DNA from 3 places in the Streptomyces sp. NPDC001828 genome. Region 3 is predicted to be linked to each of the others. Evidence: riboswitches for the same ligand, from Rfam matches in the RefSeq annotation. Region 3 holds a riboswitch; each other region holds the start of a gene.
What was found. A riboswitch is a leader RNA that binds a small molecule or an ion and turns the genes downstream of it on or off. The one in region 3 is predicted to bind thiamine pyrophosphate.

Region 1: linked by a shared signal. The riboswitch ahead of ACFYZA_RS18780 (thiamine ABC transporter substrate binding subunit) and the one ahead of thiO (glycine oxidase ThiO) in region 3 are both predicted to bind thiamine pyrophosphate.
Region 2: linked by a shared signal. The riboswitch ahead of thiC (phosphomethylpyrimidine synthase ThiC) and the one ahead of thiO (glycine oxidase ThiO) in region 3 are both predicted to bind thiamine pyrophosphate.

Annotation. Positions count from the first base shown of each region.
Region 1 covers NZ_JBIATV010000006.1:76,712-81,803, forward strand. Annotated here, with positions in the region: gene ACFYZA_RS18770 (ABC transporter ATP-binding protein) at 1-187, opposite strand, end outside; gene ACFYZA_RS18775 (ABC transporter permease) at 187-1,800, opposite strand; gene ACFYZA_RS18780 (thiamine ABC transporter substrate binding subunit) at 1,878-2,975, opposite strand; TPP riboswitch at 3,058-3,176, opposite strand; gene rlmN (23S rRNA (adenine(2503)-C(2))-methyltransferase RlmN) at 3,268-4,374, opposite strand; gene ACFYZA_RS18790 (phosphatidate cytidylyltransferase) at 4,465-5,092, opposite strand, start outside.
Region 2 covers NZ_JBIATV010000007.1:185,988-191,079, forward strand. Annotated here, with positions in the region: gene ACFYZA_RS21125 (hypothetical protein) at 1-365, shown strand, start outside; gene thiC (phosphomethylpyrimidine synthase ThiC) at 431-2,209, opposite strand; TPP riboswitch at 2,202-2,336, opposite strand; gene ACFYZA_RS21135 (YibE/F family protein) at 2,408-3,751, shown strand; gene ACFYZA_RS21140 (SsgA family sporulation/cell division regulator) at 3,756-4,190, opposite strand; gene ACFYZA_RS21145 (IclR family transcriptional regulator) at 4,293-5,063, opposite strand.
Region 3 covers NZ_JBIATV010000002.1:953,791-958,882, forward strand. Annotated here, with positions in the region: gene pknB (Stk1 family PASTA domain-containing Ser/Thr kinase) at 1-43, opposite strand, end outside; gene ACFYZA_RS11240 (thiazole synthase) at 144-938, opposite strand; gene thiS (sulfur carrier protein ThiS) at 941-1,141, opposite strand; gene thiO (glycine oxidase ThiO) at 1,138-2,319, opposite strand; TPP riboswitch at 2,317-2,429, opposite strand; gene ACFYZA_RS11255 (NAD(P)/FAD-dependent oxidoreductase) at 2,549-3,772, shown strand; gene ACFYZA_RS11260 (Rv2175c family DNA-binding protein) at 4,075-4,440, shown strand; gene thiE (thiamine phosphate synthase) at 4,546-5,092, shown strand, end outside.

The DNA.
Region 1 (5,092 bases), on a different contig from region 3:
CGCCGCCGAGCAACACCCGTCCCGCGTCCAGGGGTTGGAGGCCCGCGACGACCCGCAGCAGGGTCGACTTGCCGCTGCCGCTGGGCCCCAGCACGCACACCGTCTCGTGGTCGGCGACCTCCAGATCGACCGCGTCGAGCGCGGCCCGCTGTCCGAACCGTACGGTCACACCGTCGAGCTTCAGCATCAGAACTCCCCGCTCCGGTCGGTCCGGATGCGTTCCAGGACGAGCAACGACACCGCGCACACCACCATCAGAATCGTGCTGAGGGCCATCGCCTGGCCGTAGTTGAGGTCGCCGGCCCGGCCGAGCAGGCGGGCCACCGCGACGGGCAGCGTCGGGTGGTCGGGCCGGGCGATGAAGACGGTCGCCCCGAACTCGCCGAGCGAGACCGCGAACGCGAAGCCCGCCGCGACCAGGAGTGCCCGGCGCACCAGCGGCAGGTCCACCTCGCGCCAGGCCCGCAGCGGGGACGCGCCTAGCACGGCCGCCGCCTCGCGCAGCCGTCCGTCCACCGCGCGCAGCACCGGCAGCATGATCCGTACGACGAAGGGCGTGCCCACGAGTGCCTGGGCGAGCGGCACCAGGATCCAGGAGGTCCTGAGGTCCAGCGGCGGTTTGTCGAGGGTGATCAGGAAGCCGAAGCCGACGGTCACGGCGGAGACGCCGAGCGGCAGCATCAGGAGCGCGTCGAAGCTGCGCATGAGGCGGCCGGTGCCGCGCCGGGCGAGGGCGGCCGCCGCGAGTCCGCCGACGACGAGCGCGATGGCGGTGGCGGCGAGCGCGTACTGGAGCGAGTTCCCGATCGCCTCGATGGGCGGCACCAGGAAGCTGCCGTTGTCACCGGCGGCCTGGAGCGCCCGGTAGTAGCCGAATCCGTAGCCGTCGGGGGTGTCGAGGGAGCGCTGGATCAGGACGCCCAAGGGCAGCAGGATCAGCAGCGCGACGACCACGAGGACCGAGGCGAGCAGGGTGCGCTGGGCGGCGCCGCGCGGCCGTCGTGCGGTCTGGGCGGGGTCGACGAGTCTGAGGGCGCTCTCGCGGCGGCGCACCGTCCAGGCGTGCACGGCGAGGATCAGACCGACCGCCGCGAACTGCACGATCGTCAGGACGGCCGCGGTCGGCAGGTCGAGGAGTTCGGCGGTCTGGCGGTAGATCTCCACTTCGAGGGTGGAGAAGGTGGGGCCGCCCAGGATCTGCACGACGCCGAAGGAGGTGAAGGTGAAGAGGAAGACCATGAGGGCGGCCGCGGCGACGGCGGGGCCGAGCGCGGGCAGCGTGACCTTGCGCCAGGCCGCGAGGCGGGACGCGCCGAGGACGCGGGCCGCTTCCTCCTGGCGCGGATCCAGCTGGGACCACAGGCCGCCGACGGTGCGTACGACGACCGCGTAGTTGAAGAAGACGTGCGCGAGCAGGATCGCCCACACCGTGGTGTCCAGGCGTACGCCCCACAGCTGGTCGAGCAGCCCGCCACGGCCGAGCAGAGCCAGGAACGCGGTGCCCACGACGACGGTCGGCAGCACGAACGGCACGGTGACCGCGGCCCGCAGGAGCTGTTTGCCGGGGAAGTCGAGGCGGGCGAAGACATAGGCGCCGGGCAGCGCGATCACGAGGGTGAGCGCGGTGGAGGCGAGCGCCTGCCAGGTGGTGAACCACAGGACGTGCGCGATGTCCGGGTCGGCGAGCACCTCGGTGATCCGGCCGAACTGCCAGGCGCCGTCCGCCTTGAGCCCGCGGCCGACGATGGCGGCCACGGGCCAGGCGAAGAACAGCGCGAAGAACGCGAGCGGCAGTGCCATGAGGCCGAACCGCACGCCGCCGCGGCGCAGCGCACCGCGCCGCGCCGCGTTTGCCCGCGCTCGGCCCGGGGGGCGTTCTACTTCAGGACGAGCGAGGACCACGTCTTGACCCACTGGTCACGGTTCTTGGCGATCTTGTCGGGGGCGACGGTCGTCGACTCCGTGATCTTCGTGCCGAACTTGGTGAACTCCGCGGGCAGCGCCGCGTCCTTGGCGACCGGGTCCACGAACATCTGGAGCGGCATGTCCTCCTGGAACTTCTTGGAGATCAGGAAGTCGAGGAGCGCCTTGCCGCCGGTCTCGTTCTTGGCGCCCTTGAGCAGGCCCGCGAACTCGGTCTGGCGGAAGCAGGTGCCGGTGGCGACGCCGGTGGGGGCTTCGGCCGGCTTCGGGTCGGCGTAGATCACCTCGGCGGGCGGGCTGGAGGCGTAGGAGACGACCAGCGGGCGGTCGCCCTCGGCCTTCTTGCCGCCGGCCGAGCCGGAGAAGTCCGTGTTGTAGGCCTGCTCCCAGCCGTCGACGACCTTGACGCCGTTGGCCTTCAGCTTCTTCCAGTAGTCCTGCCAGCCGTCGTCGCCGTACTTGGCGACCGAGCCGAGCATGAAGCCGAGCCCCGGGGACGAGGTCGCCACGTTCTCCGTGACGAGCAGGTCCTTGTACTCGGGCTTGATCAGGTCGTCGAAGGATTGCGGGGGGCTGAGCTTCTTGTCCGCGAAGTACTTCTTGTCGTAGTTGACGCAGATGTCGCCGGTGTCGATGGGCGTGACCCGGTGCTTGTCCTTGTCCAGCTGGACGTCGGCGGGCACCCGGTCCAGGCCCTTGGCCTCGTACGGGGTGAAGATGCCGTTGTCGAGGGCGCGCGAGAGCAGGGTGTTGTCGACGCCGAAGAACACGTCGCCGCGCGGAGAGCCCTTGGTGAGGATCTCCTGGTTGAGGGCGGCGCCCGCGTCCCCGCTCTTGAGGACCTTGACGGTGTATCCGGTCTCGGCGGTGAACGCCTTGAGCACCGGGTCGGAGGCGTTGAACGAGTCGTGGCTGACGAGCGTCACGGTCTTGCCGCCGGACCCACTGGCCGAGCCGGACGCCTTGCCGTCCGAGCCGCCGCAGGCCGCCAGCGTGGTGACCCCGAGGGCGGCGGCGAGAGCGCCGGCCGCGAGCCTCTTGGTACTGCGCATTTCTTCATTCCTCCTGGAGATGACCAGGAAGAGACGCGGCCCTGCCCGCACGACACGAGGTCGTGCGGGCAGGGCGCAACAGCTTGAGTAATCGCCGAACTTCCTACCCCGAATGACCGGGGCAAGGTTCAGAGGGTCTGCGGTCCGTATCCCTTGCGGGTACCGCACTCTCAGCGCTGTGGCGCTCCCCTGTCGGAATATGCAGATGTTTCCAGCCAGGTTACACGGGGCCCCTGACATGGCCCCGACCGTTCTGCCCTTCGGACTGCGGCGCTGCCGGGCCCGCTCGGGACTACCGCTCGGAGGCGGCGAGCTGCCCGCAGGCCCCGTCGATCTCCTGGCCGCGGGTGTCGCGGACGGTGACGGGCACGCCGTGGGCCGCGATGGCCTCGACGAACGCCTTCTCGTCCTCGGGCCGCGAGGCCGTCCACTTGGAGCCCGGCGTCGGGTTCAGCGGGATCAGGTTGACGTGGACCCGCTTGCCCTTGAGGAGCCGGCCGAGCAGATCGCCGCGCCACGCCTGGTCGTTGATGTCGCGGATGAGGGCGTACTCGATGGAGATGCGGCGCCCGGACTTCTCGGCGTACTCCCACGCGGCGTCGAGGACCTCGCGGACCTTCCAGCGGGTGTTGACCGGGACGAGGGTGTCGCGCAGCTCGTCGTCAGGGGCGTGCAGGCTCACCGCGAGGCGGCACTTGAAGCCCTCGTCGGCGAAGCGGTGCATGGCCGGCACCAGGCCCACGGTGGAGACGGTGATACCGCGCTGGGACAGGCCGAGGCCGTCCGGCTCGGGGTCGGTGAGGCGGCGGATCGCGCCGACGACCCGCTTGTAGTTGGCGAGCGGCTCGCCCATGCCCATGAAGACGATGTTGGACAGGCGTGCCGGGCCGCCCGGCACCTCGCCGTCGCGCAGCGCGCGCATGCCGTCGACGATCTGGTGCACGATCTCGGCGGTCGACAGGTTGCGGTCCAGGCCCGCCTGGCCGGTGGCACAGAACGGGCAGTTCATACCGCAGCCGGCCTGCGAGGAGATGCACATCGTCACCCGGTCCGGGTAGCGCATCAGGACGGACTCGACGAGGGTCCCGTCGTGCAGCTTCCACAGCGTCTTGCGGGTGGTGTCGTCGTCGCAGGAGATGTGCCGCACGACGGACATGAGGTCGGGCAGCAGCTCCTCCTGGAGCCGGCCGCGCGCGGCGAGCGGGATGTCGGTCCACTCCGCCGGGTCGTGGGCGTACCGCGCGAAGTAGTGCTGCGAGAGCTGCTTGGCGCGGAACGGCTTCTCGCCGATCGCGGCGACGGCTTCCTTGCGCTCGGCGGGCGAGAGGTCGGCGAGGTGCCGCGGCGGCTTCTTGGCTCCGCGGGGGGCGACGAAAGTGAGTTCTCCGGGCTTGGGCATGGTTCCTCAAGTGTCTCAGACGTACGGAAAAGGGCTCGCCGTCCTGTGGACGAGGAGCCCTCACCGTTCAAAGCGATAAGAAAACGCAGGTCAGCCAGTTCCTACGAACACCGCCAACAGCAGCCACACCACTGGAGCCGTGGGCAGCAGGGAGTCGAGGCGGTCCATGATGCCGCCGTGGCCGGGCAGCAGGGTGCCCATGTCCTTGATGCCGAGGTCCCGCTTGATCATCGACTCGCCGAGGTCGCCGAGGGTGGCGCTGGCGGCGACCGCGAGGCCGAGCAGCAGGCCCTGCCACCAGGTGCCGTCGTCGATCAGGAACTCCATGCACAGGGCGCCCGCGACCATCGCGAAGGACACCGCGCCGAACAGGCCCTCGCGGGTCTTTCCGGGGCTGATGCGCGGCGCCAGCTTGTGCTTGCCGAAGCGCCAGCCGATCGCGTACGCGCCCGTGTCGCTGACCACGGTCAGGAGCAGGAAGGTGAGCACCCGCCAGGGGCCGTCGTCCGCGGTGAGCAGCATCGCCACGAACGTGGCGAGGAACGGCACGTAGAACGCGGCGAAGACGCCCGCGGTGACGTCCCGCAGGTAGTTCTCGGGCGGCTCGGTCATCCGCCACACGAGCACCGCGAGCGAGGTGAGCGCCATCGCCACCCACGCGCCCTCGGCGCCGCTGACGTACCCGGCGACGACCATCGCCGCGCCGCCGACGGCGAGC
Region 2 (5,092 bases), on a different contig from region 3:
CCGTCGGACTGCTGATCACCGCCGTGCGCAACGGCGCGACCCAGGTCGTGGCCATCGACCAGGACAGCGAGGCGGACGCCCCGGACGAACGCACCCAGGAGCTCGCCCGCGCCCGCGAGGCCTGGCGCCACGCCCTGTTGGAGCGCGGCATCTACCCGTTCCTGCGCGACGCGCTCGCCGATCCGAGCGTCGATCCCAGCGCCCCCGCGCCACGCCGCCCGATCGGCCGCATTCCCACGCTGGGCTACGACCGCCCGGGCTTCGACAGCCCGGACGAGGGCGGCTCCCCCACCCGCCACGCGGGCTTCACCAGCCCGGACTTCACCAGCCCCGACTTCGGCGGACCCGAGCACCAGCCGGACTGATCCGGCGGGCGCACGCCGCGCCCGGGAGCGGTCCGCTCCCGGGGCAGCGCGAGGGCCGCATCGCCTCAGTCGGCGATCGGCAGGTAGACCCGGTTGCCCGCGTCCGCGAACTCCTTGGACTTCTCCGCCATTCCGGCCTCGATCTCGTCGGACTTCAGGTCGCCGCCGTGCTCGCGCCGGATGTCCTGGGAGATCTTCATCGAGCAGAACTTCGGACCGCACATCGAGCAGAAGTGCGCGGTCTTGGCCGGCTCCGCGGGCAGCGTCTCGTCGTGGAACTCCCGGGCGGTGTCCGGGTCGAGGGCCAGGTTGAACTGGTCCTCCCAGCGGAACTCGAACCGGGCGTCCGAGAGCGCGTCGTCCCACTCCTGCGCGCCCGGGTGCCCCTTGGCCAGGTCCGCCGCGTGGGCGGCGATCTTGTACGTGATGACGCCGGTCTTCACGTCGTCACGGTTGGGCAGGCCGAGGTGCTCCTTGGGCGTGACGTAGCAGAGCATCGCGGTGCCCCACCAGGCGATCATCGCCGCACCGATGCCGGAGGTGATGTGGTCGTAGGCGGGCGCCACATCGGTGGTCAGCGGCCCCAGGGTGTAGAACGGGGCCTCTTCGCAGATCTCCTGCTGCAGATCGATGTTCTCCTTGATCTTGTGCATCGGGACGTGTCCCGGGCCCTCGATCATCGTCTGTACGTTGTGACGCTTGGCGATCGTGTTGAGTTCCCCGAGCGTGCGCAACTCGGCGAACTGCGCCTCGTCGTTGGCGTCCGCGATGGAGCCGGGCCGCAGGCCGTCGCCCAGCGAGTACGTCACGTCGTAGGCCGCGAGGATCTCGCAGAGCTCCTCGAAGTTCTCGTACAGGAAGGACTCCTTGTGGTGCGCCAGGCACCAGGCCGCCATGATCGAGCCGCCGCGCGAGACGATGCCGGTCTTGCGGCGGGCGGTCAGCGGAACGTAGCGCAGCAGCACGCCGGCGTGGACCGTCATGTAGTCGACGCCCTGTTCGGCCTGCTCGATGACCGTGTCCTTGTAGATGTCCCAGGTCAGCTCCTCGGCACGGCCGTCGACCTTCTCCAGCGCCTGGTAGAGCGGCACCGTGCCGATGGGGACGGGGGAGTTGCGCAGCACCCACTCGCGGGTGGTGTGGATGTTGCGGCCCGTGGAGAGGTCCATGACCGTGTCCGCGCCCCATTGCGTGGCCCACGTCATCTTGTCGACCTCTTCCTCAATGGAGGAGGTGACCGCGGAGTTCCCGATGTTGGCGTTGACCTTCACCAGGAACCGCTTGCCGATGATCATCGGCTCGATCTCGGGGTGGTTGATGTTGGCGGGCAGCACGGCGCGGCCCGCCGCGATCTCCTCGCGGACGACCTCGGGAGAGACGTTCTCGCGGATCGCGACGTACTCCATCTCCGGGGTGATCTCGCCCCGGCGGGCGTACGCGAGCTGGGTGACGGCCTGGCCGCCACGGCCCCGGCGGGGCTGGCGCGGGCGGCCGGGGAAGACCGCGTCGAGGTTCTTGAGCCCGCCGCGCGGCGAGGTGTGCTTGATGCCGTCGTCCTCGGGGCGGACCGGCCGGCCCGCGTACTCCTCGGTGTCGCCGCGCCCGATGATCCAGTTCTCGCGGAGCGGGGCGAGACCTCGGCGGACGTCGGTCTCGACGCCCGGGTCGGTGTACGGGCCCGAGGTGTCGTACAGCGTCACGGCCTTGCCGTTGGTGAGGTGCACCTGACGGACCGGCACCTTGAGATCGGGGCGCGATCCCTCCACGTACCCCTTGTGCCAGCCGATGGACTTCCCGCTCTCCGCTGTGCTGGAGGCAGGCGTGCGTGCGTCCTGAATGGTCATGAGACCTACTCCCTACGCCGGCATTACCCGGTAACAGGTTCGGCGGTCGGCGCAGCCTCTTCCGTACGGTTCGTACGGTTTTCAGCGCCCTCTCAGCCCGGTGCTCCGAGCTCCCGCGTGTGCAAAGGTGTCACCACGCTAGCGTCATCACTGGCGCGCTGAACAGAGGGCCCCCTCTGTTCTTGCGATGATCGTGCGGTGACCTCACCAGAACCGCACTCTCCGCACCAGCACGGCGGAAACGGCCACGGGCACGGCCACTCCCACGCGCACGGGCCCGCCGCCCCCGTCTCCAAGCACCTCCGCAAGGTCATCGCCGCCGTGCTGATTCCCTTCTCCACAGCGGTACTTGTGGGTCTCGTGGTGCTCTGGCCAGGGGGCGCCCCGCCGCACCAGCGCACCGGTGTCGGCTTCGACCGTCAGACGCAGCAGGCCAAGGTCATCAAAGTCGACGAAGTCGACTGCAAAACGGTCAACGCCGGTCAGGCTCCGTCGAACGGTGACACCTCCACCGCCGAGAGCCAGCGGGCCAGGACCGCCGAACAGCGCCTGTGCAAGAAGGCCACGGTCGAGGTCACCTCGGGCAAGGAGAAGGGTCGCACCTTCACCGAGATCGTCCAGCCCGACTCCCCGCGCCAGCTGCACACGGGCCAGGGCGTGATCGTCGCGTACGCCCCCGACGCACCCCACGACCTGCAGTATTCGGTGACCGATGTGAACCGCCGGTTCCCGATGGCGCTGCTCGCCGGGATCTTCGCGCTCGCGGTGGTGGCCGTCGGACGGCTGCGCGGGGTGATGGCGCTGGTCGCCCTGGTGGTCTCCTTCGCCGTGCTGACCCTGTTCATCCTTCCGGCGGTGTTGCAGGGCTCCAATCCGCTGCTGGTAGCGGTGGTCGGGGCGAGCGCCATCATGCTGATCGCGCTCTACATGTGCCACGGCCTGTCCGCGCGCACCTCCGTCGCCGTCCTCGGCACCCTGGTCTCGCTGATGCTGATCGGGCTGCTCGGCTCGCTCTTCATCGGCTGGGCCTCGCTCACCGGCAACACCGACGACAACACGGGTCTGATCCACGGCCTCTACCCGAACATCGACATGTCAGGGCTGCTGCTCGCCGGCGTCATCATCGGCTCGCTCGGCGTGCTCGACGACGTGACGGTCACGCAGACGTCGGCGGTGTGGGAACTGCACGAGGCGAACCCGACCATGGGCCCGCGCGGCCTGTACCGGGCGGGCATCCGGATCGGCCGCGACCACATCGCGTCGGTGGTCAACACCCTGGTGCTCGCCTACGCGGGCGCCGCCCTGCCCCTGCTGCTGCTGTTCTCGATCGCCCAGAGCAGCGTGGGCACGGTGGCCAACAGCGAGCTCGTCGCCGAGGAGATCGTCCGCACCCTGGTCGGCTCGATCGGCCTCGTCGCCTCGGTGCCGCTGACCACGGCGCTCGCCGCCCTGGTGGTCTCCGCCGACCGGCCGGGGCCGGCGGCCACCGCGCCGCGCGTGGGCGCAACTCGCGGCGGAGGCGGCCACCGCCGCAAGAAGTAGGGGATCAGCCCGCGTTCTCCTCGGCGAGGATGCGCCCGAGCGCGTCCTCCAGGTGTTCGTCGAAGTCTCCGAGCGTCCACTCCTGACCCAGCGGTACGAGCTTGTCGGTGCGGTCGAGGAAGGCGACGAGCGGCGCCGCACCCGCCCGGAACAGGGCGGCATCGGCACCCACTTGGAGCCGGATGCGTACGTCCGAGAGCTCCTCGGGCTCAGTGGGCTCGATCCTCACATCGCCGTCCCCGGTCGCCCCGTTGATGCCGTCGAGCAGCAACTCCCGACCGAAAGCCCAGGTCACAGGCGCGTCGCCGGGAAGGTGGAAGGTCATGCGCACCGCATAGGGGTCCGTCGCCTCGTACTTCAGCTCCACCGGGATCCGGAAGGAAAGCTCCTCGGAGACGAGGAAGCTCATCATCACTTCTGCCTGAACCGATTCACGCACCGCACGTACCCCGCTCTAGCCGGAACTGGCCAGGAATGATCCCGCATGGCCCTCTTGACGTAATCGTGCTGGAAGCCCAAACAGATCACAAGGAGTGATATTTCAGATACTGATAGAGAGCGCCAGGGAACTGAACAGGCCGCCCACTTCCCCACGTAGCTGCTCGATGGCCGGAATCAGGCGTTCTTCCTGGTGAAGGGGTACGGAAATGGCCATGGTGGCGGCACTGGAACCAGCCGTGATGGGGATCGCCGCGCAGACCGTACCCAGCGCGTACTCCTGCCGTTCGATCACGGGTTGCATACGCTCCGTAGCCGCCAGCCGCTCCAGAAGGCTGCGGCGGTCCCGCACGGTGAAGGGCGTGATGGCCTCGACCGGATGCCGGTCCAGGTAGTCCTCGCGGGTGCGCTCGTCGAGCTGGCTGAGCAGGCACTGGCCGATCGCGTGGGCATGCCCGGTCTCGCGGAAGTCGGCCCACTCCTCGACGGCGGGCGCGGCGGGGGTGTCGGCGACCCCGGCGATCTCGATCTCGCCCTCGCGATAGACGGCGAAGTAGACGGGCACCCCGATGGAGTCCCGCCAGCGCACCAGGGAGTCGGCGATCTTGCTGCGACGATTCTGCAGTGCTCCGCCGTCGGCCAGCCGCTCGGCCGCCGGTCCGAACACGAACACCCCGTTCTCGCGCCGCAGATAGCCCTCGTGAGTCAGGGTCCGCAGCAGGTGGTACGCGGTCGGCAGCGGCAGCCCCGCCTCGCGCGCCAGCTGTTTGGCAGGGGCGCCGTCCCGATGGGACCCGACAGCCTCCAGCAGGCGAAGGGCCCGCTGGACCGAGCCGATCAGGGTAGGGACGGCGGCATTCGAAGCCGTGGCCACAGGTCACCCCCAGGCGTGCCGACGGGCAA
Region 3 (5,092 bases):
CGAGCACCTGCCCGACGAGGGGGTCATGAAGGGTCGTATCCACGGGGGAGAGTTTACGAGCGCCGCTCGGCCCCCTTCACGCCGCGGGCGTTCCGGGGGCCGTACTGAAGCCGAGCTGTGACGAGGAACTCCCCGGAACACGGCTAGAACGCGGGCCGCTCCGGGTCGAGCACCGCCCGCCCCGCCATCGCCGAGGACGCCTCGGCGAAGTGGCGGCGCGGGATGCGGCCCGCGCGGTGGGCGAGCCGGCCCGCCTCCACCGCGTGCCGCATCGCCTCGGCCATCAGGACCGGCTCCTGGGCCCGGGTCACCGCCGAGGCCAGCATCACCGCGGCGCAGCCGAGCTCCATCGCGAGCGCCACGTCGGATGCGGTGCCGGCGCCCGCGTCGAGGATCACCGGGACGTTCGCCCGGTCCACGATCAGCTCGAAGTTGTGCGGGTTGCGGATGCCGAGCCCGGAGCCGATGGGGGAGCCGAGCGGCATGATCGCCGCGCATCCCACGTCCTCCAGCTTGCGCGCGAGGACCGGGTCGTCGTTGGTGTACGGCAGCACGGTGAACCCGTCGTCGACCAACACCTCGGCGGCGTCGAGGAGTTCGATGGGGTCGGGCAGCAGGGTGCGCTCGTCCGCGATGACCTCCAGCTTCACCCAGTGCGTGCCGAGCGCCTCGCGGGCGAGGCGCGCGGTGAGCACGGCCTCGCCCGCGGTGAAGCAGCCCGCCGTGTTGGGCAGCACCCGGATGCCGAGCCGGTCGAGGACGGAGAGCACCGAGCCCTGCACGCGCGGGTCGAGGCGGCGCATCGCGACCGTGGTCAGCTCGGTGCCGGACACCGCGAGCGACCGTTCCATGACGTCGAGGCTCGGCGCCCCGCCGGTGCCCATGATCAGGCGGGATTCGAAGGTGGTGTCGGCGATGGTCAGCAGGTCGTCGGCCATGGTCAGCCCCCCTGCACGGCGGTGAGGACCTCGACGCGGTCGCCGTCGTCGAGCGTGGTCGTCGGCCAGGCGCTGCGCGGCACGACCGCCTCGTTGACGGCGGCGGCGACCCCGGACCGGGACGGCGCGAGGGCGGCGACGAGAGCGTCGAGGGTGGTCCCGGAGGCGAGCGCGCGGGGCTCGCCGTTGACGGAGATGGTCATGCGGTCGTCAGCTCCCAGGGTGCGGAGGTGAAGCGTCGGGGGGTGAACGGGCGCGCCTCGTCCGGCAGTTGACCGGTGGTCAGGGTGTGCGCCATGACATCGCCGGTGACCGGGGTGAGCAGCACGCCGTTGCGGTAGTGCCCGGTGGCGAGCAGCAGCCCGGGCAGCGCGGTCGGGCCGAGCAGCGGCGCGTTGTCGGGGGAGGCGGGACGAAGCCCGGCGCGGGTCTCGGTGAGCGGCAGCTCGGTGATCCCCGGCACCAACTCGTGCGCGTCGCGCAGCAGTTGGTAGACCCCTCCGGCGGTGACCGTGGTGTCCCAGCCGAGCTCCTCGCTGGTGGCGCCGACGACCAGCTCGCCGTTCTCGCGCGGTACGAGATAGACGTCGCTGCCCCGCACCACCGCCCGCACGGTCCGGGACAGGAACGGCGCGTAGGCGGGCGGCACGGTGAGCCGCAGCACCTGGCCCTTCACCGGACGCACCGGCGGAAGCAGCTCGTCCGGTACGCCCGCGAGACGCCCGCTGAGGCTGCCCGCGGCAATCACCACCTGGTCGGCCGCGAGCTCGGTGCCGTCCGCGAGGACGACTCCCGCCGCCCGCTCCCGTACCACCGAGAGCCGCTCGGCCCAGCCGTGCGCGAAGCGCACCCCGGCCCGCGTGCAGGCGGCGACCAGGGCCTTGGCCAGGCGGCGCGGGTCGACCTGGTGGTCGCCGTCCACGCGGAGCCCGCCGCGCACGCCGGGCGCGAGCATGGGCTCCAGGCGACGGCAGTCCCGCCCGGAGAGCCACTCCGACTCCAGGCCGCAGCCGGCCTGGAGGGCGTGCAGATCGCGCAGATGGGCGCGGTCGTCGGAGTCGAGCGCCACGGCCAGGGTGCCGCAGGCGCGGTAGCCGGTGTCGAGGCCCGTGACCTCGCTCAGCTCGGCCGCGAAGGCCGGATAGCGCCGGGCGGACTCGACGTTCAGGGCGAGCAGCGTCTGCTCGCCGTAGTGGAGTTCGGTGACGGCGGCGAGCATCCCGGCCGCGACCTGGGCGGCCCCGCCGCCCGGCTCGGGGTCGACGAGCGTGACCGCCAGGCCGCGCTGGGCGGCCCGCCAGGCGGTGACGAGCCCGATGATGCCGCCCCCGACCACGAGGACGTCGGACCCGTTCCCGGGCCCGTTGTGTGAAGAACGCATGGGCGTCCAGCCCCTCCCTTCGCCGGCATGACCCGGATCAGGTTCGTACGGTCGGAGGCCGCCCAGCCTCCCTCTCAGCCCGGTGCGTCCGGGCTCCCGCGAGTGCTTTACGCCTGCCACCATAGCCCGAGCCCCCAGCGCGCAGTAAGGGAGCGTCCGGGTGCCCGAGGGGGGTCCGGCGGGGTCCGGCCCCTTACCTGACAAATAGTCAGCTGCTTATGGTGATCGGGTGAGCGAACAGCAGACGCAATCCGAAGCGCGGCACGTGGTCGTCGTCGGCGCGGGCATGGCCGGCGTACAGACCGCGGTGGCCCTGCGCGAACAGGGCTTCACCGGAGCCATCACCCTCATCGGCGCCGAACCCCACCAGCCCTACGACCGCCCCCCGCTGTCCAAGGCCGTCCTGCTCGGCAAGGCCGAGGGTTCGGCCTTCGAGGTGGACTTCGAGGCACTCGGCGTGGACCTGCGCCTCGGCCTCGAAGTCACCGGGGTGCGCCCCGACGAGCACCGGGTGGTGACCGAGGCGGGCGAGGTCGGCTACGACACCCTCGTCATCGCCACCGGCGCCGAACCGCTCACCCTGCCCGGCAGCCAGGGGGTGCCCGGCGTCCACCTCCTGCGCACCCTCGACGACGCGCGCCGGCTGCGCCCGGTCCTCGACCAGCGGCACCGGATCGTGGTGGTGGGCGCCGGATGGATCGGCGCGGAGTTCGCGACGGCCGCGCGCGACGCGGGCTGCGAGGTCACCGTGGTGGAGGCCGCCGACCGCCCGCTGGCCGGGGTGCTCCCCGCCGAGGTCGCCGCCCCCATGACCGGCTGGTACGCCGAGTCCGGCGCCGAGCTCCTCACCGGCGCCCGCGTCCAGGCGGTCGTGCCGGGCGAGGTGCTGCTCGCCGACGGGCGCCGGCTGCCGGCCGACGCGGTCGTCATCGGCATCGGCGCCCGCCCCTCGACCGACTGGCTGACCGGCTCCGACATCGCGCTCGGCCCGGAGGGCGCGGTCACGGCGGACGCCCGGCTTCGCACCTCGCTGCCCGACGTGTACGCGGTGGGCGACTGCGCCTCGTTCCCCTCGGCCCGCTTCGGCGAGCGCCTGCTGGTGCACCACTGGGACAACGCGCTTCAGGGCCCGCGCACGGTCGCCGCCGACATCGTGGGCGAGGCCCCCACGGACTACGACCCGGTCCCGTACTTCTGGTCCGAGCAGTTCGGCCGCTTCGTCCAGTACGCGGGCCACCACACCGACACCGACGAACTGATCCACCGGGGCGACCCGTCCTCGACCCCCTGGTCCGTGTGCTGGCTCAGGGACGGCGCCCTGGTGGCGGTCCTGGCAGTGGGCCGCCCCCGCGACCTGGCCCAGGGCCGCAAACTGATCGACGCGGGCACCTTGGTGGACCGCTCGAAGCTGGCGGACCCGTCGATCCCGCTGAAGTCGACGACGCTGGCGTAGGGCCGCCGGGTCACCTACAGGGGCGCGGGGAACTGCGCGAGAAGCGAGCACGGTCCGCAGCAGAAAGGAGGTTGGGGGCGCGGGGAACTGCGCGAGAAGCGAGCACGGTCCGCACCAGAACCGAATGAAGCCCCTCCGGCGCTTGAGGAGCGGGGGCCCGGGGGCAGCGCCCCCAGAAGGGGGCCGGGGCGCGGCCCCGAGAGGGGGCCTGGGGGCGCCGCCCCCAGGAAGGGGCCCGGGGGCACAGCCCCCGAGGGACCACCCCGGTACCGAGTGCCCGTGCGAGGTGGCACGCTTGGACCGTGACCGAGATTGACGCAAAGATTGATGCTCTCGTCCCCGCCTGGCTCTACCTCCCCGACATCGCGGAGATGCTGGACGTGGAGGTGACGCGCGTACGGCAGCTGGTCAAGGAGGGCCAGCTCATCGCCGTACGCCGCGGTGAGAACAGGGCGCTCCAGGTGCCCGCCGCCTTCATCGACACCGACAAGGTGGTCAAGGGCCTGGCCGGGACGCTGACCCTGCTGAGGGACGACGGCTTCTCCGACGAGGAGATGCTGGAGTGGCTCTTCACTCCGGACCCGTCGCTGCCCGGCACCCCCGCCGAGGCCCTCAGCGAGAATCGCGGCACGGAGGTGAAGCGCCGCGCCCAGGCGCTCGCCCTCTGAGCCGAGCCCACCCGACAGTGCCGAAAGCCGCGCGGTGTACGGTCCGGTCCACCCGGCCGTACACCGCGCGGCCCGGCCGAAGACGAACACAACGGGGGACCTTCCATGCCCACGGCCCGTGAGCAGCTCGCCGACGCCCGGCTCTACCTGTGCACCGACGCGCGCAAGCGCCAGGGCGATCTGCCCGCCTTCCTCGACGCCGTGCTGGCGTCCGGCGTGGACATCGTGCAGCTGCGCGACAAGGGCATGGAGGCCGCCGAGGAACTGGAACACCTGGCCGTCCTGGCGGACGCCTGCCGCCGGCACGGCAAGCTGCTCGCGGTCAACGACCGGGCCGACGTGGCGCACGCCATCGCCGCCGACGTGCTGCACCTGGGCCAGGGCGACCTGCCGGTGCCCGCCGCCCGCGCGATCCTGGGCGACACCGTCCTGATCGGCCGCTCCACGCACGCGGAGACGGAGGCCGCCGCGGCCGCCGTCGAGCCCGGCGTGGACTACTTCTGCACCGGCCCCTGCTGGCCCACCCCCACCAAGCCCGGCCGCCACGCGCCCGGCCTCGACCTGGTGCGGTACACGGCCTCGCTCGGCACCGGCCGTCCGTGGTTCGCGATCGGCGGGATCGACGCGGCCAACCTGGACGAGGTCCTGGACG